2 linked regions of the Xanthobacter dioxanivorans genome follow. Each later gene encodes a partner of the first gene's protein in a complex. Links are inferred from orthologs where the notes say so. Each region holds a gene or a part of one and is shown in the gene's direction. Other genes may lie near its edges.

What was found.
Region 2: the proteins of carB (region 1) and carA are in contact, whole or in part, in a solved structure (PDB 1KEE), measured with the Escherichia coli proteins. The link is inferred for Xanthobacter dioxanivorans from one-to-one orthologs.

What each region holds. Positions count from the first base shown.
Region 1 is NZ_CP063362.1:3,192,629-3,204,910, forward strand. What follows is about bases 4,942-8,875. They hold carB (carbamoyl-phosphate synthase large subunit), read left to right. Parts: upstream 4,942-5,300; coding sequence 5,301-8,675; downstream 8,676-8,875. Other genes in these bases: EZH22_RS14935 (GtrA family protein), read right to left, coding at 4,942-4,957. In the rest of the region: EZH22_RS14910 (DUF930 domain-containing protein), read right to left, coding at 89-541; EZH22_RS14915 (DUF2478 domain-containing protein), read left to right, coding at 765-1,313; EZH22_RS14920 (MFS transporter), read right to left, coding at 1,365-2,837; EZH22_RS14925 (hypothetical protein), read left to right, coding at 3,042-3,746; EZH22_RS14930 (class I SAM-dependent methyltransferase), read left to right, coding at 3,817-4,509; more of EZH22_RS14935, read right to left, coding at 4,523-4,941; transcription elongation factor GreA, read left to right, coding at 8,928-9,401; EZH22_RS14950 (Lrp/AsnC family transcriptional regulator), read right to left, coding at 9,529-10,014; trxB (thioredoxin-disulfide reductase), read left to right, coding at 10,286-11,254. UniProt on the Escherichia coli protein: Large subunit of the glutamine-dependent carbamoyl phosphate synthetase (CPSase).
Region 2 is NZ_CP063362.1:3,540,380-3,551,579, forward strand. Bases 1,343-4,194 are described here. They hold carA (glutamine-hydrolyzing carbamoyl-phosphate synthase small subunit), read left to right. Parts: upstream 1,343-2,076; coding sequence 2,077-3,312; downstream 3,313-4,194. Other genes in these bases: EZH22_RS16475 (GatB/YqeY domain-containing protein), read right to left, coding at 1,377-1,838; EZH22_RS16485 (FkbM family methyltransferase), read right to left, coding at 3,420-4,194. Also shown: dnaG (DNA primase), read right to left, coding at 1-940; more of EZH22_RS16485, read right to left, coding at 4,195-4,202; EZH22_RS16490 (GntR family transcriptional regulator), read right to left, coding at 4,317-5,006; EZH22_RS16495 (CBS domain-containing protein), read left to right, coding at 5,310-5,780; frc (formyl-CoA transferase), read left to right, coding at 5,968-7,197; oxlT (oxalate/formate MFS antiporter), read left to right, coding at 7,372-8,598; oxlT (oxalate/formate MFS antiporter), read left to right, coding at 9,180-10,514; EZH22_RS16515 (hypothetical protein), read right to left, coding at 10,617-10,838; pgi (glucose-6-phosphate isomerase), read right to left, coding at 11,033-11,200. UniProt on the Escherichia coli protein: Small subunit of the glutamine-dependent carbamoyl phosphate synthetase (CPSase).

The sequences.
Region 1 (12,282 bases):
TGCGGCGTATGCTCCTCCCCGACCGGCGCGCCGCACGACCCTGCCTGCCGCGCGAGGCGCTGCCGGCGGCGTCAGCCGGCGCGGCGTGTCAGGGCACGAGGCTGTGCTCGGACCAGTCCTGCTTCGGCACCTCGGCCCCCAGCACGTAGGTGAAGTCGGTAACGTCCATGCCGTCCGCGCCGGTGTGGCAACGGTAGGAGAGGTGGTACCAGCGCCCGGCGCTGCGGATGGCTGCTCCGGGGGCACTGATCGCGCCGTCCTTCTGCTGGGTGTCGGCGAAGGCGTAGGCCACCAGCTCGTCCGGCCGCATGCCCTGCTGCTCGCGGCCCACGACACCCATGGCGCGGGCATTGCACCGCTGCTCTACGCGGGTCGCCGGGTCGACGCGGAGCATCGCCGGGTCCCGCTGGGTCTCGGTCTGCACGGTGGCCTTCTGCGGGTGCCGCTTGGCCGCAGCCGCGGGGGACGCGTGGAGCACCGTCGCGCCGGCGACAAGGTTCAGCGCCACGAGGGTGGAAAAAAGCGGTCGGTAAGACGTCACGGGCTCAGGCATCTCCGGCTGACACGCGGCTTGATGCCAGCGCATAATGCAGCCTTGTGGCGTCGCTGAGGCATCGTTCCGGGGCGTTCGGCGGGGGCATATGGCGGGAAGGGCCAGGCCGAACGATCCGGCCGTCTCCCCTTGGCGCCAGGATGTGTCATGTTGCGCAAGATACAGCTTCGCCGTGTGCCCCGGCGACGGAGCCGGGCCAGAGGAAGCGGTGATGGTGGGTGAGCGGCCGATGATCCTCGCATTGCAGGGCGGGGACCGGGAGGTGATCCAGTCCCTTCTCGCCGAGGCGGCGGGGCAGTTGCGGTCCGCCGGCGTGCGCGTGCTCGGCGTGGTCGAGCATTTGCCTCCGGGCTGCGCTCACGAAGATGTGTTGCTGCTCGACCTCGTCTCCGGGGAGGCCAACCGGCTGCACCAGGACCTCGGGCCGGGCGCGGCAGGGTGCAGCCTCGACCCGGCGGGCCTTGCCGCCGCGGCGGCGGGGGTGGAGCGGGCGATCGCCGCCCGCCTCGCGGAAGGCGGCGACCTGACCGACACCGTGGTCATCCTTTCCAAGTTCGGTCGCCAGGAGGCCGACGGGCGAGGGCTCACCAGCGCCTTCCACGCGGCCGTGGCGGCGGAGTTCCGCGTCCTCACCTCCCTTTCGCCCACGGTGCGCGCCGAATGGGACGGCTTCGTCGGCGACCTCGCCGAGATCGCGCCGGCGAGCCTGCCGGCGGTGGATGCCTGGTGGAGCGCCGTGGCGGAGAAGGTGGCGGGCTGAAACGGCCGGCGGCCGACGCCGCCCCATGCCGGGAAGCGCCCGCCTTTGCCCTTACAGGCCGATGTCGTCGAGCCTCTTGCCCGTGGTTTCGATGCGGAACAGGTAGGTGACGACGGCCCCGAGGAGCGAGGCGCCCACCAGCAGGTAGAGCAGCGCGCGCGTGCCCAGATCCACCAGCAGGATGGGAAAGAGGAACGCCGTCATCACCGCGCCGATCTTGGCGAAGGCGGCGGCGAACCCCGCACCCATGCCGCGGATGTGGGTGGGGAAGACCTCGCCCGCCAGAAGATAGGTCTGCGCGTTCGGGCCGAGATTGGTCATGAAGTTGAACAGCATGAAGCCGGCGAAGACGAGGAGGATGCGCGTCTGCCCGTCGTAGAAGGTCGACAGGGAGGCCACCAGCAGCCCGGCGGCACAGCCGAGAAAGCCGAGGATCTGCAGCGGGATGCGGCCCACCCTGTCGGCCAGCGCCACCGCCGTGCCGATGCCGACCAGCAGCAGCAGGTCGATGAGCGCGGCCCCCTCCGCCGCCAGCATGTCGTCGGCGACGATATCGGTGAGGTCCTGGGCGTGGACGGCCGCATGCCCCAGCGCCGCGGCGAGGATGGTGGGCGTGAAGATGCCGATGCCGTAGGTGGCAAGGTCCTGCAGGAACCACGGCACGCCGGCGAGGATGGTGGCGCGCAGGGTGGGTCCCTGGAACAGCACCGCCAGATGGCGTTGCTGCCCCTGGTGGTGCCGGTGCCGCCGGGCGAGGTGGATGGCCTTGGGATAGGCCGGGCTGCGCCGCAGCAGCAGCTCCGCGTGATGCTCAGCCTCCGCCACCCGTCCGCGGGCGACCAGCCAGGAGGCGCTCTCGGGCACGAAGAGCCGGCCGAGGGCCACCGCGGCCGCCGGCAGGATGGCCGCCGCATACATGAGGCGCCAGGCGCTGACCTCCGACAGGTTCGAGAGCACCACGTAGCCCACCAGGGTGCCGATGAGGGCGCCCACCGCCTGGAAGCCGAAGGCGCTCAGCACCAGCCGGCCGCGGGCCGGCGTCGGGATGCTCTCGGAGATGACGAGATGGGCGGTGGGGTAGTCGCAGCCGAGGGCGACGCCCATGCCGAACAGGAACGTCACCGTCCAGCCATAGGTGGGGCTCACGGCGAGCAAAGCGAGGAAGACGATGAATATCATCATCTCCAACACGAACATGAACTTGCGGCCGAAGCGGTCGGCAAGGCCGCCGAGCAGCAGGGCGCCGACGAGGATGCCGGCCAGGCTCGCCGCGCTCAGGATGCCGTGCTGGAAGGCGTCCATGCCGAATTCCTTCGCCATGAGCGGCAGGGCCACGCCGGTCATGAACACCACCAGGCCCTCGAAGAACTTGCCGGCGGCGGCGAGCCACCAGATGCGCCATTGCATGCCGGTCATGGGGACGCTGGCGACGCGGGTGCCGTCGCGCCAGACGGGCGCCTCGTCGATATAGTCCTGGACCGATCTGCCGAGCTCCTCGGCGGGTGTCGTCCGCATCTCGTTCATCGTGACCTCCCCCCGTCCGCCCACCGGAGCAGAAAAACCGCCGCCGATGAATGCCCTGTGACGCGCCGATTCGCCCGCATTGCGCGCGGATCGGCGCGTGCTCTAGAAAGGCATTTCGCCGGCCGCGGGGGCAGGGCGGCCCGGACCTGGCGGCCGGGCGGCGCCGCGGGCCGGCGCAGCGTCCCTCCGGTAGAGAAGAGTGCCATGGTTTCGCGTCGCCTCCCCGCCCGCCTCGTTCTCGCGCTCGCCGGGGCCGCGACCCTTGCCGCCTGCCAGGGCAACCCGGACAGTTGGGGCACCGGCGTGGTCAAGCAGACCGACGATTTCGGCGACTATTCCGAGACCATCGTGTCCATCCCGAAGCCCACCGCCGGGCCGCGCCAGTTCCAGTGCGCAGGGCCGTTCGCGCCCAATACGACGGCGGTGAACATCGCCGCCGACTTCGGCCAGGGCAACGTGGTGAGCGGCAACATCATCTCGCCGGACGGCAGCACCGCCCCCGGCATCGTGCTGCTGCCCAACGACCCGGCCCTGAGCCTCGAGATCGCCTGGAAGGACCCGGCCAGCCTCGCCTTTCCCCGCCGCGTGGCATTCACCGAGACCAGCGCCTGGAGCGTCAACGGCATTTCCATCGGCGCCAGCCTCGCCGACCTCGAGAAGGCGAACGGCAAGCCCTTCCGCATCCAGGGCTTCGGCGGGGCGGCCGGGGGCGTGGTGGGGGACTGGCGCGGCGGCAAGCTCGCCAATATCGGCGGGGGCTGCGAGCTCGGCGTGCAGCTCGCCTTGCCCGCCAGCCTCGGCGGCGCGGCGCAGGCGCGGATCTCGGGGCCGAAAAGCGTGGCGTCCAGCGATCCGGCCGTGCGCGCCGCGAACCCGACGGTCGGCGTATTCTGGGTGAATTATCGTTGAGGTTGCCCGGTACGTCGGATATCTCTCGAGCTTCCCTAGCGGCATGGCTTGGGGGGATGGAGATGGCCGGATGGCGGACTGGATCTCGTTCTGGAATGGCGAGAACGCCATCTATGTGAACGAGCGTCACCGGCAGGTGCATTATGCGCGCATCGCCGCCGACCTGGCGCGCTTCGTTCCCGGGCCGCGGGCGCGGGTGCTCGATTTCGGATGCGGCGACGCGCTTGGCGCCGAGGCCATGGCCCGTCGCTGCGGCCTGCTCGTGCTGAGCGACGCGGCCCCCGCCGTGCGGGCGCGGCTGGCGGAGCGGTTCGCGCGGGTGCCGAACATCTGCGTGCGCTCCCCCGAGGAGGTGGAAGCCCTTCCGCCGGAGAGCTTCGACCTGATCGTGTGCAATTCCGTCGCCCAGTATCTGACGCGCGAGGCCTTGTCCGCTTTGCTGTGCCGCTGGCGCGTGCAGCTGGCGCCGGGCGGCAGCATCCTGGTTGCCGACGTGATTCCCCCGCATGTGAGCGCGGTGGTGGACGCCGGCGCGCTGCTCGGCCTCGCCATCCGGGAGAAATTCCTGCCGGCGGCGCTCACCGGCCTCGCGCGGATGTACTTCTCGCCCTATCGCCGGCTGCGGGGCGAGCTGGGCCTCACCACCTATGAGGAAAGCGAGATGCGCGCTCTGCTGGAGGGAGCGGGCTTCGTAGCGCGTCGCGTGCAGCCCAATGTGGGCCACAACCAGCAGCGCATGGCCTTCCAGGCGTTCAGGCCCTGACCGGTCGGATCCCTCAGGCCTGGCGCGCGCCGGGGCGGTGGGCGAACGCCCACAGGCGGTAGCCGGAGAATGTCCAGAGCATGATGAGGCCGGAGGTGATGGCCTGGGCAAGGAGGTAGAACAGCCCCAGCCGATGCACCAGCAGCTCCATGAGCAGGCCGTTGAGCCCGAAGGCCACCCCGGCGATGACCATGAAGCGCGGCACCGCTCCGGCGTGGGAGCGGGTGGTTTCGAACGTGTAGCGGCGGTTGAGGGAATAGGACACGATCCCGCCCACCACGAAGCCCACCGCGGAGCCGGCCACCGGGCCGAGCAGGTCCTCCTCCACCACCAGCGTGAGGGCGGCGAAATGCGCGGCGGTGGCGGCGAGCCCCACCCCGACGAAAGTGGAGAACTGCCGGACGAGGTCGCGGTATCTGTGGACCAGACCGGCGAGGGAAGACGGCACCTGTGTCGGCTCCGGCGATGAAGGATCGGGTGGCGGCTTCCGTCGCCGTAAATTATGGTCTAAGGAAGCCCATCAGCGCGCAGGGTGAAGAGAATTCTCGAGGTGTGATGTCCTCGCACTCGCTCCGCCTTCATGCGCGCACGCTTCGGACGAGGTCCGCGGCGGTGCTCGATCCTTTCGGGGGCGCGTGACCCGCGGCCCTTTTTTTGCGCCCGGAGCGCGATAGGGAAAGGCTGCGAGCGCCGGCCGGCATCCACGCCCCGATGCTTCGACGAAACTGATCCCGCTGCCGGATCCGGGCCTTGTCGGGCCGGTCGGCGACGGTGGAGAGCGCCAGACAGAAATGCCGAAACGCACCGATATCGAAACCATCCTCATCATCGGCGCCGGTCCCATCGTGATCGGGCAGGCCTGCGAGTTTGACTATTCCGGCACGCAGGCGGTGAAGGCGCTGAAGGAGGAAGGATACCGGGTCGTCCTCGTCAACTCGAATCCCGCGACCATCATGACCGACCCGGACATGGCGGACGCCACCTATATCGAGCCCATCACCGCCGAGATCGTCACCAAGATCATCGAGAAGGAGCGCGGCGACCGCTCCAAGGGCTTCGCGCTGCTGCCCACCATGGGCGGGCAGACCGCGCTCAACTGCGCGCTGTCGCTCAAGAAGATGGGTACGCTCGAAAAATACGACGTGGAGATGATCGGCGCCACCGCCGAGGCCATCGACAAGGCCGAGGACCGCGAATTGTTCCGCGAGGCCATGACCAAGATCGGCCTGTCCACGCCCGTCTCGCGCCAGATCAAGACCCTCTCCCAGGCGCTCGATGCGCTGGAGGTGGTGGGCCTGCCCGCCATCATCCGCCCGTCCTTCACCATGGGCGGCACCGGCGGCGGCATCGCCTACAACAAGGCCGAGTTCATCGAGATCGTCGAGCGCGGCATCGACGCCTCGCCCACCTCCGAGGTGCTGATCGAGGAGAGCGTGCTCGGCTGGAAGGAGTATGAGATGGAGGTGGTCCGCGACAAGGCGGACAACTGCATCATCATCTGCTCCATCGAGAACATCGACCCCATGGGGGTGCACACCGGCGATTCCATCACTGTCGCGCCGGCGCTGACGCTGACCGACAAGGAATACCAGATCATGCGCGACGCATCGCTTGCGGTGCTGCGCGAGATCGGGGTGGAGACCGGCGGCTCCAACGTGCAGTTCGCGGTCAATCCCGAGGACGGCCGGCTCATCGTCATCGAGATGAACCCGCGGGTGTCGCGCTCCTCGGCGCTGGCCTCCAAGGCCACGGGATTTCCCATTGCCAAGGTCGCGGCGCGCCTCGCGGTCGGCTACACGCTGGACGAGATCGAGAACGACATCACCGGCGGGGCGACGCCGGCCTCCTTCGAACCCACCATCGACTACGTGGTGACGAAGGTGCCGCGCTTCGCCTTCGAGAAGTTCCCCGGTGCCGAGCCGACCCTGACCACCGCCATGAAGTCGGTGGGCGAGGCCATGGCCATCGGCCGCACCTTTCAGGAATCCCTGCAGAAGGCCCTGCGCTCGCTGGAGACCGGCCTCACCGGCCTCGACGACATCGAGATCGAGGGCCTCGGGCAGGGCGACGACAAGAATGCCATTCGCGCGGCGCTGGGCACGCCCACGCCGGACCGCCTGCTGTACGTGGCGCAGGCCATGCGCTTCGGCCTGACCGACGAGCAGATCCACGCGGCCTGCAAGATCGATCCGTGGTTCCTCGCCGAGATCCGCGGCATCGTGGAGATGGAAGCGAAGGTCCGCCGCTTCGGCCTGCCGGGCACCGAAGGCGCCTTCCGCCGGCTGAAGGCGATGGGCTTTTCCGACGCGCGCCTCGCCAGCCTCGCCGGCCTCACCGAGGCGCAGGTGCGCACGCGGCGCCAGGCCCTCGACGTGCGCCCCGCCTACAAGCGCATCGACACCTGCGCGGCCGAGTTCGCCTCGCCCACCGCCTACATGTACTCCACCTACGAGACACCCTTCGCCGGCACGCTCGCCGACGAGGCGCAACCCTCCGGCCGGGAGAAGGTGATCATCCTCGGCGGCGGGCCGAACCGCATCGGCCAGGGCATCGAGTTCGACTATTGCTGCTGCCATGCCGCCTTCGCCCTGAAGGACGCGGGCTATGAAGCCATCATGGTCAACTGCAACCCGGAGACGGTCTCCACCGACTACGACACCTCGGACCGGCTCTATTTCGAGCCGCTCACCGCCGAGGACGTGCTGGAGCTGATCGCCCGCGAGCAGACCAACGGCACGCTGAAGGGGGTCATCGTGCAGTTCGGCGGCCAGACGCCGCTGAAGCTCGCCAAGGCGCTGGAAGACGCGGAAGTGCCGATCCTCGGCACCTCGCCGGACGCCATCGACCTCGCGGAGGACCGCGACCGCTTCAAGACCCTTCTGGATCGCCTCAAGATCCGCCAGCCGGCCAACGGCATCTCCTATTCGGTGGAGCAGGCGCGCCTGGTGGCGGCCGAGCTCGGCTACCCCATGGTGGTGCGCCCGTCCTACGTGCTGGGCGGCCGGGCCATGCAGATCATCCGCGAGGAGAGCCAGCTCGGCGACTACCTGCTGGAGACCCTCCCAGGCCTGGTGCCGCAGGAGGTGAAGGCCCGCTATCCCAACGACAAGACCGGCCAGATCAACACCGTTCTGGGCAAGAACCCGCTGCTGTTCGACCGCTATCTGTCCGACGCCATCGAGGTGGACGTCGACGCCCTGTGCGACGGCAAGGACGTGTTCATCGCCGGCATCATGGAGCACATCGAGGAGGCGGGCATCCATTCGGGTGACAGCGCCTGCTCCCTGCCGCCTTATTCCCTCACGCCCGACATCCTCGCCGCGCTGGAGAAGCAGACCGCCGCCATGGCGCTGGCGCTGGGCGTGGTCGGGCTCATGAACGTGCAGTACGCCATCAAGGGCGACGAGATCTACGTGCTGGAGGTCAATCCGCGGGCCTCGCGCACGGTGCCCTTCGTGGCCAAGGTCATCGGCTTGCCCATCGCCAAGATCGCGGCCCGGGTGATGGCGGGGGAGAAGCTCGCCGGCTTCCATCTCGTGCAGCCGAAGATCGGCCACATCGCCATCAAGGAGGCGGTGTTCCCCTTCGCCCGCTTCCCCGGCGTGGATACCGTGCTGGGGCCGGAGATGCGCTCCACCGGCGAGGTGATGGGCCTCGACACCGATTTCGGCGTGGCGTTCGCCAAGAGCCAGCTCGGCGGCGGCACCAAGGTGCCCAAGTCCGGTACGGTGTTCGTGTCGCTGAAGGATGCCGACAAGGTCCGCATCCTGCCCACCATGAAGATGCTGGTGGAGCTCGGCTTCAAGGTGATCGCCACCTCCGGCACCCAGCGCTTCCTGGAGGAGCAGGGCGTGCCCGCCGCGAAGATCAACAAGGTGCTGGAAGGCCGGCCGCACATCGTGGACGCCATCAAGAACGGCGGGGTGCAGCTCGTCTTCAACACCACCGAGGGGGCGCAGGCCCTGGCCGACAGCCGTTCGCTCCGGCGGGCGGCCCTCTTGCAGAAAGTGCCGTATTACACCACGCTGTCGGGAGCCATAGCTGCGGCGCAGGGGATCAAGGCCTATGTGGGCGGCGATCTGACGGTGCGCCCGCTGCAGGGCTATTTCAGTGCCGGTGGGCACGGGGCGTCCGATCTGGCGCGGGGGAAAGCCTCCGTCGCCTGACTCTGCGTCCCCGGTTGGACGCGGCGCGCGTGGAATCTCGTTCCGCCACGGGCGTTTTCGTTGTCGTCTCCCCTCGCCGGATGGCCGAGGGGGGCGGCGGAGCCTTCGCTGTGGGAGATGTCTCCCCGCGCGGGCGGTCGCCGAGGTTTTGGAGCGCCGCGCTTCAGGCCGCGGCTCTGTTTCAGGCGTCGGATGCGCCGGTTCACGGCGAATCCGGCGCGCCGACATTTCAGGAGGTCTGAAGAAGGACCCATGGAGAAGATTCCCATGACGGCGGGGGGCTACACCGCCCTCGAGCAAGAGTTGAAGCAGCGTCAGCAGGTGGAGCGTCCGCGCATCATCGCCGCCATCTCCGAGGCGCGCGCCCATGGCGACCTGTCCGAGAATGCGGAGTATCACGCCGCCAAGGAGCAGCAGTCGCTGAACGAGGGCCGCATCGCCGACCTGGAGGACAAGCTGTCGCGCGCCGAGGTGATCGACGTGTCCAAGCTTTCGGGCGACGTGGTGAAATTCGGCGCCACGGTCACCCTCGTCGACGAGGATACCGAGGAGGAGAAGGTCTGGCAGATCGTCGGCGACAGCGAGGCTGACGCGAAGGCCGGCCGCATCTCCATCTCCTCTCCCGTGGCGCGGGCGCTCATCGGCAAGAAGAAGGGCTCTTCCGTGGAGGTGGTGACCCCGAAGGGCGCGCGATCGTTCGAGATCGTCGGGGTGCGCTGGGCCTGAGCCGGATACGCCGGCTCGACGGTCCGGGCGCCGGCTTTCCCGCTTCTCGCCTCTTGTGGCGGCGTGGTCCCCCGGCTCGCCCGGGGGGAACATCGCTCCGCACGGGCTTCGCGCTGCGGAGCCGCCCTCAGGCGCCTTTCGGCACTCCCGATTCCAGCGGCACAACGGGGGCGTTCTTGGCCTGCTTCAGGGTGAGCGCCGTCTTCACGTTGCGCACGTTCGGCGCGGCGGTGATCTCCAGCACGAAGGCCTGGAAGGTCCGCAGGTCCGGCGCCACGCACAGCATCAGGAAGTCCACGTCGCCGGAGAGCATCCAGGCGCTGCGCACGAGAGGCCATTGGGCGATGCGTTGCTGGAAGGCGTCGAGGTCCGTTTCGGCCTGGCTGATGAGGTGCACCATGGCAAAGGCCATCAGGTCGTAGCCGAGCCGCTTTTCCTCGAGCAGCGCCCGATAGCCCAGGATGATGCCGTCCTCTTCCAGCGCCCGCACCCGGCGCAGGCAGGGCGGGGCGGAGATGCCGACGCGGCGTGACAGCTCCACGTTGGTCATGCGCCCATCCCGCTGCAGCTCGTCGAGGATCTTCCAATCGACAGCGTCGAGGCGAACGGTCAAGGCGAGGCTCCTGTGGGGCAACGGACAGCGGCACCTTAGTGCGCGTTTGCCGCAACGCAACGAAATAATCTTTCGCGGGGTGCGTCCGCGAAGCGTTCCGCCGCCGTGCGCGGCCCTGCGGCGGAACGCTTCGATCGGCAGCGGAGCCGGTGCCTTGTGGCGGTGCAGGAGAGCCCCTACATTCGCGCATGGCTCCCGCGCTGGCGCGGGACAGGCTCCGGGCGCGCCGCATGGCGTCGGCGCAGGGCCCGACGCAGCGTTTTCCGAGGACATTATGACTGCCCAGAACGTGAAGGTCGTCATCATCGGGTCTGGCCCCGCCGGCTATACTGCGGCCATCTATGCGGCCCGCGCGATGCTGGAGCCGGTGCTCTTCGAGGGCATCCAGCCCGGCGGCCAGCTCACCATCACCACCGATGTGGAGAATTATCCCGGCTTCGCCGACCCGATCCAGGGTCCGTGGCTGATGGAGCAGATGCGCGCCCAGGCCGAGCACATGGGCACGAAGATCATCGCCGACCACGTGGCGAGCCTTGATCTCTCCCATCGGCCGTTCCGGATGGTGACCGAATCCGGCGCGACCTACGTGGCCGACGTGGTGATCCTCGCCACCGGTGCCCAGGCGCGCTGGCTGGGGATGGAGAGCGAGGCGGCCTATCGCGGCTTCGGCGTTTCCGCCTGCGCCACCTGCGACGGCTTCTTCTATCGCGGCAAGGAGGTGGTCGTGGTGGGCGGCGGCAACACGGCGGTAGAGGAAGCGCTGTTCCTCACCAACTTCGCCTCCAAGGTGACGGTGGTGCACCGCCGTGACGGCTTCCGCGCCGAAAAGATCCTGCAGGAGCGCCTGTTCGCCAATCCCAAGGTCAACGTGGTCTGGAATGCGGAGCTCGCCGAGGTGGTCGGCCTGAACGACGACGCCATCACCAAGGTCACCGCCGCCAGGCTGCGCGACGTGCGGACCGGTGCCCTCACCGAGCTCGGCGCTGACGGCATATTCATCGCCATCGGCCATGCGCCTGCCACAGAGCTGGTGAAAGACCAGTTGAGGCTCAAGGAAAGCGGCTACGTCTGGACCGCTCCCGATTCCACGGCCACGTCGGTTCCGGGCGTGTTCGCGGCGGGCGACGTGGCCGACGACATCTATCGCCAGGCGGTCACGGCGGCGGGCCGTGGATGCATGGCCGCACTGGAGGCGGAACGCTTCCTGGCGCACCAAAGCGTGGCGAAGGCGGCCGAATAGCCCGCCTCCCGCCGCGCCCCGTCCCGGAGGCAGGTGCTTCCGCGATGGAGGCATCTGTGTGAAGGCGCGGCGCCGGACTCTTCGTTCTAACCGATTGAACCATGTGGCAGTCCCGGCGGAGAATGGCCGGTGACGGGTGAGGGGCTGGGGCTGATGGATTGGGACAAGCTGAAGGTCTTCCACGTCGCCGCCGAAGCCGGTTCGTTCACCCATGCGGGCGAGACGCTGGGCTTGTCGCAATCGGCGGTGAGCCGGCAGGTCTCCGCGCTCGAGGCCGAGCTGAAGGTACCCCTGTTCCACCGCCACGCCCGCGGCCTCATCCTCACCGAGCAGGGGGAGCTGCTCTACCGCACCGCCCATGAGGTGTTCCTGAAGCTCGAATCGGCGCGCGCGCAGCTCACCGACAGCCGGGAGAAGCCCAATGGCGACCTGCGCGTGACCACCACCATGGGGCTCGGCACCCACTGGCTGACGGCGCGGGTGGGCGAGTTCGTGGACCTGTTCCCCGACATCCGCATCCAGCTCATCCTCACCGACGAGGAACTGGATCTCGCCATGCGCGAGGCGGACGTGGCCATCCGCATGCGCCAGCCGGTCCAGCCGGACCTGGTGCAGCGCAAGCTGTTCACCGTTCACTTCCACGCCTACGCCTCGGCCGATTATCTGAAGCGCCACGGCCACCCGCGCTCGCTGGACGAGCTCGACAAGCATCGCATCCTGCTGCTGGGCGGGCCGATTCCCTCCTACTTCCAGGGGCTCAACTGGCTGGAGCATGCCGGCCGCGACGGCTCGACCCCGCGCATTCCCGCCTTCGAGGTGAACAACGTGCTCGGCCTCAAGCGCGCCGTGGAGCGCGGGTGGGCATCGGCACGCTGCCCGACTACCTCTCCGACGATTCCACTTCCCTGGTGCAGCTTTTCACCGACCGCGAGACGCCGAAGCTGGAGGCCTATTTCACCTACGCGCAGGAAATGCGCTCGGTGGCGCGCATCCAGGTCTTCCGCGACTTTCTCATCTCCAAGGCGCAG
Region 2 (11,200 bases), 340 kb from region 1 along the record:
GGCGGCCGGCCTTGTCGCCGTCGAACAGCAGCAGCGGCTCCTCGGACATGCGCCAGAGCAGCTGCAGCTGCTCTTCCGTCAGCGCCGTGCCCAGGGGGGCGACGGTGGCGCCGAAGCCGGCCTCCGCCATGGCGATCACGTCCACATAGCCTTCCACCGCGATCACCCGCGCCCCCGACTGGGCGGCGGTGCGGGCGGCGAAGCCGTTATAGAGCAGTGATCCCTTGTGAAAGAGCGGGGTTTCCGGCGAATTCAGGTACTTGGCCGGGACGTCCTTCTCCAGGGCCCGGCCGCCGAACGCGACGATACGGCCCTTCAGGTCGGTGATGGGGAACATCACCCGGTCGCGGAAACGGTCGTAGGGTACCGGAATGTCGTCGCCGGCGATGAGCAGGCCGGCTTCCACCATGTCTTCCACCGGCACACCTGCCTTGCCGAGGGCCTCCTTGAGGTGGAAGCGCTCCCCCGCGGCGTAGCCGAGGCCGAATCGCTTCTGGGTGGCGGCGCCGAGCTCGCGGTCGGCGAGATAGCCGCGCGCCTTCGCGCCGAGGCGTGACTGCAGCGTCTCCTCGAAATGCCGGGCGGCCAGCGCCATCACCTCGAACAGGGTGCGCCGGCGCTCTTCCTTCTTCGCCGCCTCGGGGGTGGCCTGCGGTACCGGCAGGCCGGCCATGGAGGCGAGACGCTCCACCGCTTCGCCGAAGGGCACGCCCTCGGTCTCCATCAGGAAGTCGAACACGTCCCCGTGCTTGCCGGAGGAGAAGCAGTGGTAGAAGCCCTTCTGGTCATTGACGAAGAAGGACGGGGTCTTCTCCGCGTTGAAGGGGGAGAGGCCGGCGAACTCGCGTCCTTGCTTCTTCAGCCGGACCCGCCGGCCCACCACCTCGGACACCGGGAGGCGGGCGCGGATCTCGTCGAGGAAGGCGGGTGGGAAGCGCATTCGGGTCAGGGTCCGGGGCGTCAGCCCATCAGTCTAGCGAAACAGGAGCGGGTGCGGCAGCGCCGATCGCATGCCGGTGGGGGGCGCGGCCGCGCCGGCCGCGCCGGCTCGCACTATCCTCGTTATCCACAGCCGGTCATCTCGCGAAATGCGTGCGCACATGCTGCCCGCCGCAGTCGGGGCCAAGGCAATCGCTGATCGGCCGGCCCTTTCGGCACGGGCCCGGCTGTCACGGGTTCGCTGGCCGATGTCCTGAATACCACCTTCCGGTGTTAAATTCTCTTTCTGCGGCCTGCCCGCGGTCAGGCGCGCTGCTGCCGGACGCCGGCCGTCCCCGCCATCGGGTTGCCGGCGCACGCGCCTTTTGCGCGCGGGCGGGGCCTGGAGCCGCCGCCGACGCGTGGTCGGGGCGGCCCCAAAGGTGGGGCGGACAGCGTCAGCCCGCGTTGGTGAGCGCGTCCTTCACCCAGCCAGAGGCCTTGCCGAAGTCGATGGCGCCGGCATGGCGCTCCTTGAGGACCGCCATGGTGCGGCCCATGTCCTTGATGCCCTTGGCCTCGATCTCGGCGATCACCGCGGCGATGGCGGCGCGGGTGTCGGCCTCGGAGAGCTGCTGCGGCAGGAAGGCCTGGATGTAGGTGATCTCCTCGCGCTCCTGCGCGGCGAGCTCGGGGCGCCCGGCCTCGTCATAGATCTTCGCGCTCTCCTCGCGCTGCTTCACCATCTTCGCGAGGAGCGCCCGCAGTTCGTCGTCGGTCAGGGGGTCCTTGCCGTGGCCGCGCTGCTCGATGTCGCGGTCCTTCAGCGCCGCGTTGATCAGGCGCAGCGTGCCGGTGCGGCGCTTGTCCTGGGCCTTCAGTGACTCTTTCAGAGCCGCATTGATGTCGTCACGAAGCACGGAACGTTGTCCTTGTTGCAATTGTGATCCGGATGGAAGTGCTGGCGCGGGAGGGAGAAGGCGGCCGGGCCTCTTCCGCGTGGCCGCCACGCCTCCGCAGGAGGCTCCCTGCGTCCGCTCGACCGCGCTTTCGACCGCAGCCGTGGCCCGACATCTGCGGGTCCACATGCACCGCGACGCACAAATTCACGCGCTTGACGCTGGAAACGTCGCGCGTGAGCCTCTATCTAGGCGATCCATGACGAACGAACAAGACCACGCCCTGACCGCCCCGGCCGCGGGCCGGGATGCGACGCCCCCCGCCGAAGGCTGGAGCGAGCCCAAGCCCACGGCTGTGCTCGTCCTCGCCGACGGCACGGTGCTCGAAGGCTTCGGCATCGGTGCCGAGGCGAGCCTGGCTGGCGAGGTGTGCTTCAACACCGCCATCACCGGCTACGAGGAGATCCTCACGGATCCCTCCTATGCGGGCCAGATCATCACCTTCACCTTCCCGCACATCGGCAATGTGGGCACCAACGAAGAGGACATCGAGACGGTGTCCATGGCCCAGTCCTCCGGCGTGCGCGGCGTGGTGCTGCGCACAGCGGTGACCGAGCCGTCCAACTACCGCGCCACCCGCCACCTCGACGAGTGGCTGAAGGCGCGCGGCATCCCCGGCATCAGCGGCATCGACACCCGCGCGCTCACCGCCCTCATCCGCGAGGGCGGCATGCCCAACGCGGTCATCGCCCATTCCCGCGACGGCGTCTTCGATCTCGACGCGCTCAAGGCCGAGGCGCGCCAGTGGCCCGGCCTCGTGGGCATGGACCTCGTGCCTGGCGTCACCTCGGCCCAGCGCTTCGCCTGGGACGAGACCACCTGGGGCTGGGCGACCGGATACGGCCGCGAGGATGCGCCCCGCCACCATGTGGTGGCGGTGGACTATGGCGTGAAGCGCAACATCCTGCGCCTGCTCGCCAGCGCCGGCTGCAAGGTGACGGTGGTGCCGGCCACGGCCTCGGCCGGGGACATCCTGGCGCTGAAGCCGGACGGCGTCTTCCTCTCCAACGGCCCGGGCGATCCGGCGGCGACGGGGGAATATGCGGTGCCGGTGATTCGCGAGATCATCGCCAGCGGCGTGCCCACCTTCGGCATCTGCCTCGGCCACCAGATGATCGGCCTCGCGGTGGGCGGGCGCACCATGAAGATGCACCAGGGGCACCACGGCGCGAACCACCCGGTGAAGGACCTCACCACCGGCAAGGTGGAGATCACCTCCATGAACCACGGTTTCGCCGTGGATCGTGGCAGCTTGCCGGAAAATGCGATCGAGACCCACGTCTCCCTGTTCGACGGCTCCAATGCCGGCATCGCGCTGGCCGACCGGCCGGTCTTCTCGGTGCAGTACCATCCCGAGGCGAGCCCCGGCCCGCACGACAGCCACTATCTCTTCGATCGCTTCGTGCAGATGATCGAGAAGAGCAAGGCGGCCTGAGCGCGCCGCCCCTGGACTGAAAAGGCCGGCGCCGGGGATATCCTGGAGCCGGCCTTTTTCGTTGGGGGGCCAGGGAGGCCTCGGAGTGGCGAGGGCTTCGGGAAGGTTCAGTCCTCCCGCCACGCCCACAGCAGATCGTGCATGCCGTCCCTGAGACGGAAGCCCTTGGCGACGAGGTGGGCCTTCAGGTCGGCGCGGGTGCGCGGCGACTGCTTCTGGTCATGCACCTCGATCACCATCTGGCGGATGCGCTTCAGCACGCCGTCGGACGCGCCATAGAGGATGGAAAACTCGGCGCCCTCGCAATCCATCTTGAGGAAGGCGCAGCTTTCGATGCCGTGGCGGGCAAAGGCCTCCTCGAGCGTCGTCGTCGCCACCGTCACCTTCTCCCCCTTCGTGCTCAGCAGCGAACCGGAGGTGGAGACGCCGCCTGCATTTCCACGATGGAAGGTCATTTCCCCCGCCGTGTCGGAGATGGCCTGCGGCACCGGCACCAGCCGGCCGGCGGCGAGGGCGGCGTTGGCGGACAGGTGAGCGAAATTGACCGGGTCCGGCTCGAAGGCGATCACCCGTCCGGCCGCCAGGCGATGCAGGGCGAACATGCTGAAGGCGCCGATGTTCGCGCCGATGTCGACGACGGTATCGCCGGGCTGCACCGGGAGCGGCATCCCCTTGAGGTAGGCCTCGTCGAAGAACACTTCCTTGAACTCGTGCAGCACCTCGCGCGGCACCTTCACCTCGACGCCCGAGCGCAGCCGGAAATGGGCCACGGGCGCCTGGGTCAGGCCGTACTTGAAGGCGAAGTAGGTGGGCCAGTTGGAGATGTTCTTGACGAGATTGGCATAGCGCATGGGATGAGGAGGCTGCCCTTGTGCGGACCCATGCCGCATGGGTCCCTTCTCCCCCGGAGGGGCGCCCCCCTCTTTAATCCGAAAACACCGAAAGGTCAGTCCGGAAAGGTCAGTCCGGAAAGGTCCGTCCGGACAAGGTCAGTCCAGGCAAGGTCAGTCGAGGAAGTGGCCGTGCTCTGCCACGTGCCGGGCGAGGCCCAGCGTGTGCTCGCGCACCAGACGCTCGGCAAGATCCGCGTCGCGCTTCTCGATGGCTTCCACGATGCGGGTGTGGTCGAGGATGGAGCGCTGCGCCCGGTGATCCTGGCCGATGGTGACCTTGCGCACGCCGCGCATATGCGGGAACAGGCTCTCGGTCGTCTCGCCGATCAGCGCGCAGCCGGACATGCGGATGATGAGCTTGTGAAAGGCGAGGTTGGCCTCCGAATACTCGGACACGAACTCTTCCGGGTCGCGGTTGGCGAAGGCGCGCACATTCTCGCGCAGGAGGCGGATCTCGGCCTCGCTCGCCCGCTCGCAGGCCAGCCGCGCCGCCATGCCCTCTAGGGCGGCCCAGACGGTGATCATCTCGATGATCTCCCGCTTGGACTTGCGGACCACGAAGATGCCGCGGCGCGGTACCGAGCGCACGAACCCTTCCTGCTCCAGAAGGGTCATGGCCTCGCGGATCGGCGTGCGGGAGACGCCCAGCTTCTCGGAGAGCTGACGCTCCTCGAGGCGGATTTCCTCGGGGTGGCTGTAGATGTCCATCTCCATGATGGCCGCCTTCAGCGCCTTGTAGGCCTTCATCCGGAAGCTCGATTCCGTCTCGATCGGCTTCACGTTGATATCCTGGTACGTCATCGCACCCCTTCGCCTTAGGCTCGTCGACGCGCTCGGCCGGTCGCCGGAATTCCCACCGCCCGCCGCAACGTGTGATTCTCCGCGCGGCGTATTGAATACATCATATCAGATCGCCGAATAGGCGTTAGGGCAGGTAATGACGCATGGATAGCTGCGCCCTGTCGTTGCGATGCAGCAAAATCCCCCCTCCCTCCTCCCGCACTGCGCGTTGACAGAATGTATTCTGAATACCAGCATCAGTGTCCAAGGGCCGCATTGAACGGTCCGCATACGAGGCGGCAGGCGCCGCCAGGGGAGGACATCATGATCACCGTCGACGATATCCTGCGCGAGAAGCGCCATACCCGCGTTGTCACCCTGCGCATGCAGGAGACCGTGGCCGACGCCGTCCGGGTGATGAAGCGGGAGAACATCTCCTCCGTCATCGTCACCGACATCTGCGGCACCGAGGGGAGCACCGTGATGGGCGTGTTCTCCGAGCGCGACGTGACGCGCGCGCTTCTGGAGCACGGAAGCAACACCCCGCGCATGCTGCTTGCGAGCCTGCTCAAGCGGGAGGTCATCTCCTGCCGCCTCGACGACGGCATCGCCACCGTCCTGCGTCTCATGGACGAGCACCAGGTGCGGCATCTGCCGGTGATGGAAGAATACACGCTCATCGGCGTCATCAGCGCCACTGACCTCATGCGCCACTACCTGCGGGAAGCGGAGATGAAGACCCTTCTCGATCCCGCGCTGGGCGGCATGGACGCCCACCTCACGCCGCTGCGCTGAGCCCGGCGGGGGGAGCTGACCCATCGTCGCTGAAGAAGATTGCGGCGGGGAAATGATGATGTTAGTCTTGGTATCTGGCATACGTAATGTCGTACACAGTGCCACGGGCGATGATCCTCAGGGTCAGTCCAAGCCGGCGCAGACCGGCACCCAGCAAGACAAGGGCTAGGAAATCCGGGAGTGGTGCATGGGCAACGCGCTCGACGGCGTACGCGTCCTGGACATGACGCACGTGCAGTCCGGCCCGTCGGCGACGCAGCTTCTTGCGTGGCTGGGGGCGGATGTCGTCAAGGTTGAGATGCCGCGGCGGGGGGACATCACCCGCTCGCAGCTGCGGGACAAGTCCAATGTGGACAGTCTCTATTTCACCATGCTGAACGCCAACAAGCGCAGCGTGACGCTGAACATCAAGACGCCGCAGGGCCAGGAGGCGCTGGGGCGCCTCATCGACGCCTGCGACGTGATGGTGGAGAATTTCGGCCCCGGCGTGCTCGAGCGCCAGGGCTTCGGCTACGAGGCGGTGCGCGCCCGTAACCCGCGCCTGATCTATGCCTCCATCCGCGGCTTCGCGGAGGCCTCCGGCATTGATGCCAAGGCCTATGAGACCATCGCCCAAGCCATGGGTGGCGCCATGAGCACCACCGGATGGCGGTCCGGCCCGCCGACCGCCTCCAGCGCCCAGATCGGCGACACCGGCACCGGCATCCACTGCGTCGCCGGCATCCTCGCCGCCCTCTATCAGCGCACGGTGACGGGCGAGGGCCAGCGGGTGGACGTGGCCATGCAGGATTGCGTCATGAACCTGCTGCGCGTGAAGCTGCGCGACCAGCAGCGTCTCGACGCGGGTCCGCTCACCGAATATCCCGGCGCTCCCGAGGGCGATTGCGTTCCCCGCGCCGGCAATGCGTCCGGCGGCGGCCAGCCGGGAGCGGCGCTGCGCTGCGCGCCGGGGGGCGAGAATGACTTCTGCTACGTCATCATCCAGCCCCAGGGCTGGGCGCCGCTGATGCGTTTGGTGGGCCGCAAGGACCTCATCGACGATCCCAAGTTCGCCGCCCACGAGGCCCGCGCCCAGCGCCTCGACCAGTGCTTCGAGATCATCGAGCGCTGGACGGTGAAGCGCACCAAGTTCGAGGTCATGGCCGCGCTCAAGGCCATCGACGTGCCCTGCGGCCCGGTGCTTTCCACCCGGGACATCCTGGACGACCGGGCGCTCTACGAGCGCGGCTTCCTGGTGGAGGTGCCGCACCCCGAGCGGGGCAGCTACGTGACGCTCGGCTCGCCGATACAGCTTTCGGCGAGCCATGTTCCGGTGGACCGTGCTCCCCTGCTGGGCGAGCACACGCAGGCGGTGCTCGCCGACCTCGGTTTCACTGAAGAAGAGATCGCCGGCATGCGTGCCGCCGGTGCCGTCTGACGGGAGCAAAAATCACCCGTCCGAGCAATCCGCCGCCTCATGAGGGAAAAGAGGATGAGGCGGTTACCAACACCAAAATAAGAAATTGTGCCAAGGGGTAGGAAGATGGTTGAAGCTGCAGTTAAGGCACCAGCGACGAATCGCTGGATGCAATTGATCGCCGGCGTGGTCTGCATGGTTGCCGCCGCGAACATTCAGTATTCCTGGACGTTGTTCGTGCCCGAGATCGTCAGCACCCACGGGTGGACGCGCGCCTCGGTGCAGGTGGCCTTCACCGTGTTCGTGGTGGTGCAGACCTGGCTCACCCCCATCGAAGGCTATTTCATCGACAAGTATGGGCCGCGGGTGATGGTGATGGTGGGCGGCCTGTTCACCGGCCTCTCCTGGGTGCTGAACTCTTACGCGACCTCGCTCACCGCGCTCTACGTGGCCGCCGCCGTCGGCGGCATCGGCGTCGGCTGTGTCTATGCCACCTGCGTGAACGCCGCGCTGAAGTGGTTTCCCGACCGGCGCGGCCTCGCCGTGGGGCTCACCGCCGCCGGCTATGGTTCGGGCACGGTGCTCACCATCCTGCCCATCGCCGCCATGATCAAGTCGAGCGGCTACCAGGAGACCTTCTTCACCTTCGGCCTGGTGCAGGGCGCGGTCATCCTGCTCGCCGCCGGCTTCCTGCGGGCGCCGTCGAAGACCGAGGTCGTCTATTCCTCCACCGTGGCCCAGAGCCGGCGCGACTACACCCTGGGCGAGGCGCTCCAGACCCCGGTGTTCTGGATCATGCTCACCCTGTTCGTCCTCACCGTGTCCGGCGGCCTCATGGCGGTGGCGCAGCTGGGCGTGATCGCCGAAGACCTCGGCGTGAAGCATATCGAGGTGAACCTCTATTTCTTCGCAATGGCCGCTCTGCCGTTCGCGCTGATGCTGGACCGCATCCTGAACGGCTTCTCTCGGCCCTTCTTCGGCTGGATCTCGGACCATATCGGCCGTGAGAAGACCATGTTCTTCGCCTTCGCCATGGAAGGCATCGGCATCGTCGCGCTGGGGACGTTCGGCCACAATCCATGGGCCTTCATCATCCTCTCGGGCGTGGTCTTCCTGGCCTGGGGCGAAGTCTATTCCCTGTTCTCGGCCACGGCCGCGGATACGTTCGGCTCCAAGCATATCGGCAAGATCTACGGCATGCTCTACACGGCCAAGGGCTTCGCCGCCTTGCTGGTGCCGCTCGCCAACATCCTGATGGAGGCGACGGGAAGCTGGACCACGGTGCTCTACACCGTGGCGGCCATGGACCTGACGGCCGCTTTCGGCGCCCTGTTCGTGCTCCGGCCCATGCTGGCGCGCCACCATCGCCTCAACGCGGAGGCTGCGGCGCGGGCCGCGGCGACGCGCGAGGTCACGGCCTGAGCCTTGTCCCATCATGGTCGCATCATGCCGCCACGTGCCGCATGGCGGGTTTACCCGACGCCGGGGGTCCGTGATCACGTGAGCGGATAAAAAGTCCCTCCACCGTCCTTGTGGCGGTTCCTCAAGCCCCGGCCTGCGCCGGGGCTTTTTTTGTCCGCGCCGTGCCTGGCGAAGGACCGAAGCCCGTACACGCATACGCCCATCCGCCCCATGCGCACCGCGGTCACGACGGTATCGGCAGCCCGCATGATGCATTGCCGCAATTGTAAGAGCGTATGGCAAAGTGTTGGGCAGATATTCGCGCAGGCGTGGCGCAGAAGGAATCAAGAAAAAGGCCACTGAAGGCCGGGGGTATTCGCCTTCAGGCTGTCGCAGTCGCCCCTGAAAGCCTGTAATACAGCGGATGTAGCGGTTAGGTAGCTGTTACATGCATTATGTATACGATATTTTCGATACACCTTTCTCCGTGGTACGCGAGCGGGTCGGCCGAACATCAACGGCGCAAAGAAGCCCGCAACAGAATGGCGACCGTCACGGGCCGTTCATCGCTCTCGATGATCCCCAGTGAGAAAGGGAAGGAAATGCCTCAGAACACCTCCGCGCCCACGCGCGGTCCCGCCGCAGGCCCCGTCGCGGGTCCCCTGGGCGGGCGCTGGCTGCAACTCGCCATTGGCGTCGTGTGCATGTCCATGATCGCCAACCTGCAATACGGCTGGACGCTGTTCGTCGAGCCGATGAACGAGAAGCACCAGTGGGGCCGCGCCGCCATCCAGGTGGCCTTCACCATCTTCGTCGTGTTCGAGACTTGGCTGGTGCCGGTCGAGGGCTGGTTCGTGGACAAGTTCGGCCCGCGCATCGTGGTCTTCGTCGGCGCCATTCTCTGCGGTCTGTCCTGGGTGCTGAACTCGATGGCGGACAGCCTCACCATGCTCTACATCTCGGCCGCCCTCGGCGGTACTGGTGCGGGCGCCGTCTACGGGACCTGCGTCGGCTCGGCGCTGAAATGGTTCCCGGATCGCCGCGGCCTTGCCGCCGGCATCACCGCCGCCGGCTTCGGCGCCGGATCGGCCCTGACGATCGTGCCCATCGCGGCCATGATCAAGTCGCAGGGCTACGAGCACACCTTTCTCTTCTTCGGCCTGATCCAGGGCGCGGTCGTTCTCGTGCTCTCGTTCTTCCTGGCGGCTCCGAAGGAAGGCCAGCTTCCGGTGGTAGCCGTCCCCACGGTCAACCAGAGCCGGCGCAATTACGGCCCAGGCGAGATGCTGAAGGCCCCGGTGTTCTGGGTCATGTATCTGATGTTCGTGCTGGTGGCGGCTGGCGGCCTCATGGCGACGGCCCAGCTCGGCTCCATCGCCAAGGACTTCAAGATCGCCGACGTGCCGGTGTCGCTGCTCGGCCTCACCATGCCGGCGCTGACCTTCGCCCTGTCCATCGACCGGGTGCTGAACGGCCTGACCCGTCCTTTCTTCGGCTGGGTGTCGGACAATATCGGGCGTGAGAACACCATGTTCATCGCCTTCGGCCTGGAGGCTGTCGGCGTGCTGGCGCTCGCCCACTTCGGCTCCAACCCGGTGCTGTTCGTGCTGCTGACGGGGCTCGTCTTCTTCGCCTGGGGCGAGATCTACTCGCTCTTCCCGGCGACCTGCGGCGACACGTTCGGCTCGCGCTACGCCACCACCAATGCCGGTCTCCTCTACACCGCGAAGGGCACCGCATCGCTGGTGGTCCCCATGGCATCGGTCGCCGTGGCGAGCCTGGGCAACTGGGACCTGGTGTTCATGATCACCGCCGCGGTCAACGCCGTCGCGGCGCTCATGGCCCTCCTGGTGCTCAAGCCGCTCCGCGCCCGCTTCGTGGCCGGCGCCACCGCCGCCGAGGTGGTGAAGGCGAGCGGCGCCAAGGTCGCCGGCTGAGCGCGCGGGCCGAACCGGCCCGCCGAAAACGCCTTTGGCCCACCTACCCCGGGCCCACCTGGAGGGGGCGGCTTGCCGCTCCCTCTTTTTCCTTTTTTCCGATCAGTTCCCGCGGGGCACCGCCATGGCGGGCGCGACCGCGTCGTTCGCCGCGTGGCGCACCTGGGCGAAGCGCGGTTCGGGGGCCTGCAGAAGGACGTCCTCCACCGGAATGCCCATGCCGCCTGCGGCGGTCATGTAGGGCTTGTCCGCGGAGATGCCGGTGACCGCCAGCGAAAGCACGATCCCGAAAAGGCCAAGGGCCGTAAGTTCCAGTGCGTTCATATTCTTTCTCCCGGCACCTCAAGTGCCGAAGCCAGGCGCCACCACGCGCCCTTGAGCTGAGAGCGTTCTAGCCCATCCGGGCCATGCCGTGGTATACATAATACGCACGGGTTCCCCCTCAATGCTGCATAGCAGCATCGTTGCGGGACGCCATCAACGGGAGAGCTGCCGGCGCGACGAGGCGCCGCGCCGCCTCAGGCCTGGGCGAGCCCCTTGAGATGGGCAAGGAGGCCGGCGGTGGAGGGCGAGGTCCCGGCCGGAAGGGGCGCGCCGGTCATGGCCGGCAGGAACTGGGTGGCGAGTTCCTTGCCCAGCTCCACGCCCCACTGGTCGAAGGCGTTGATGTCCCACACCGCCGCCTC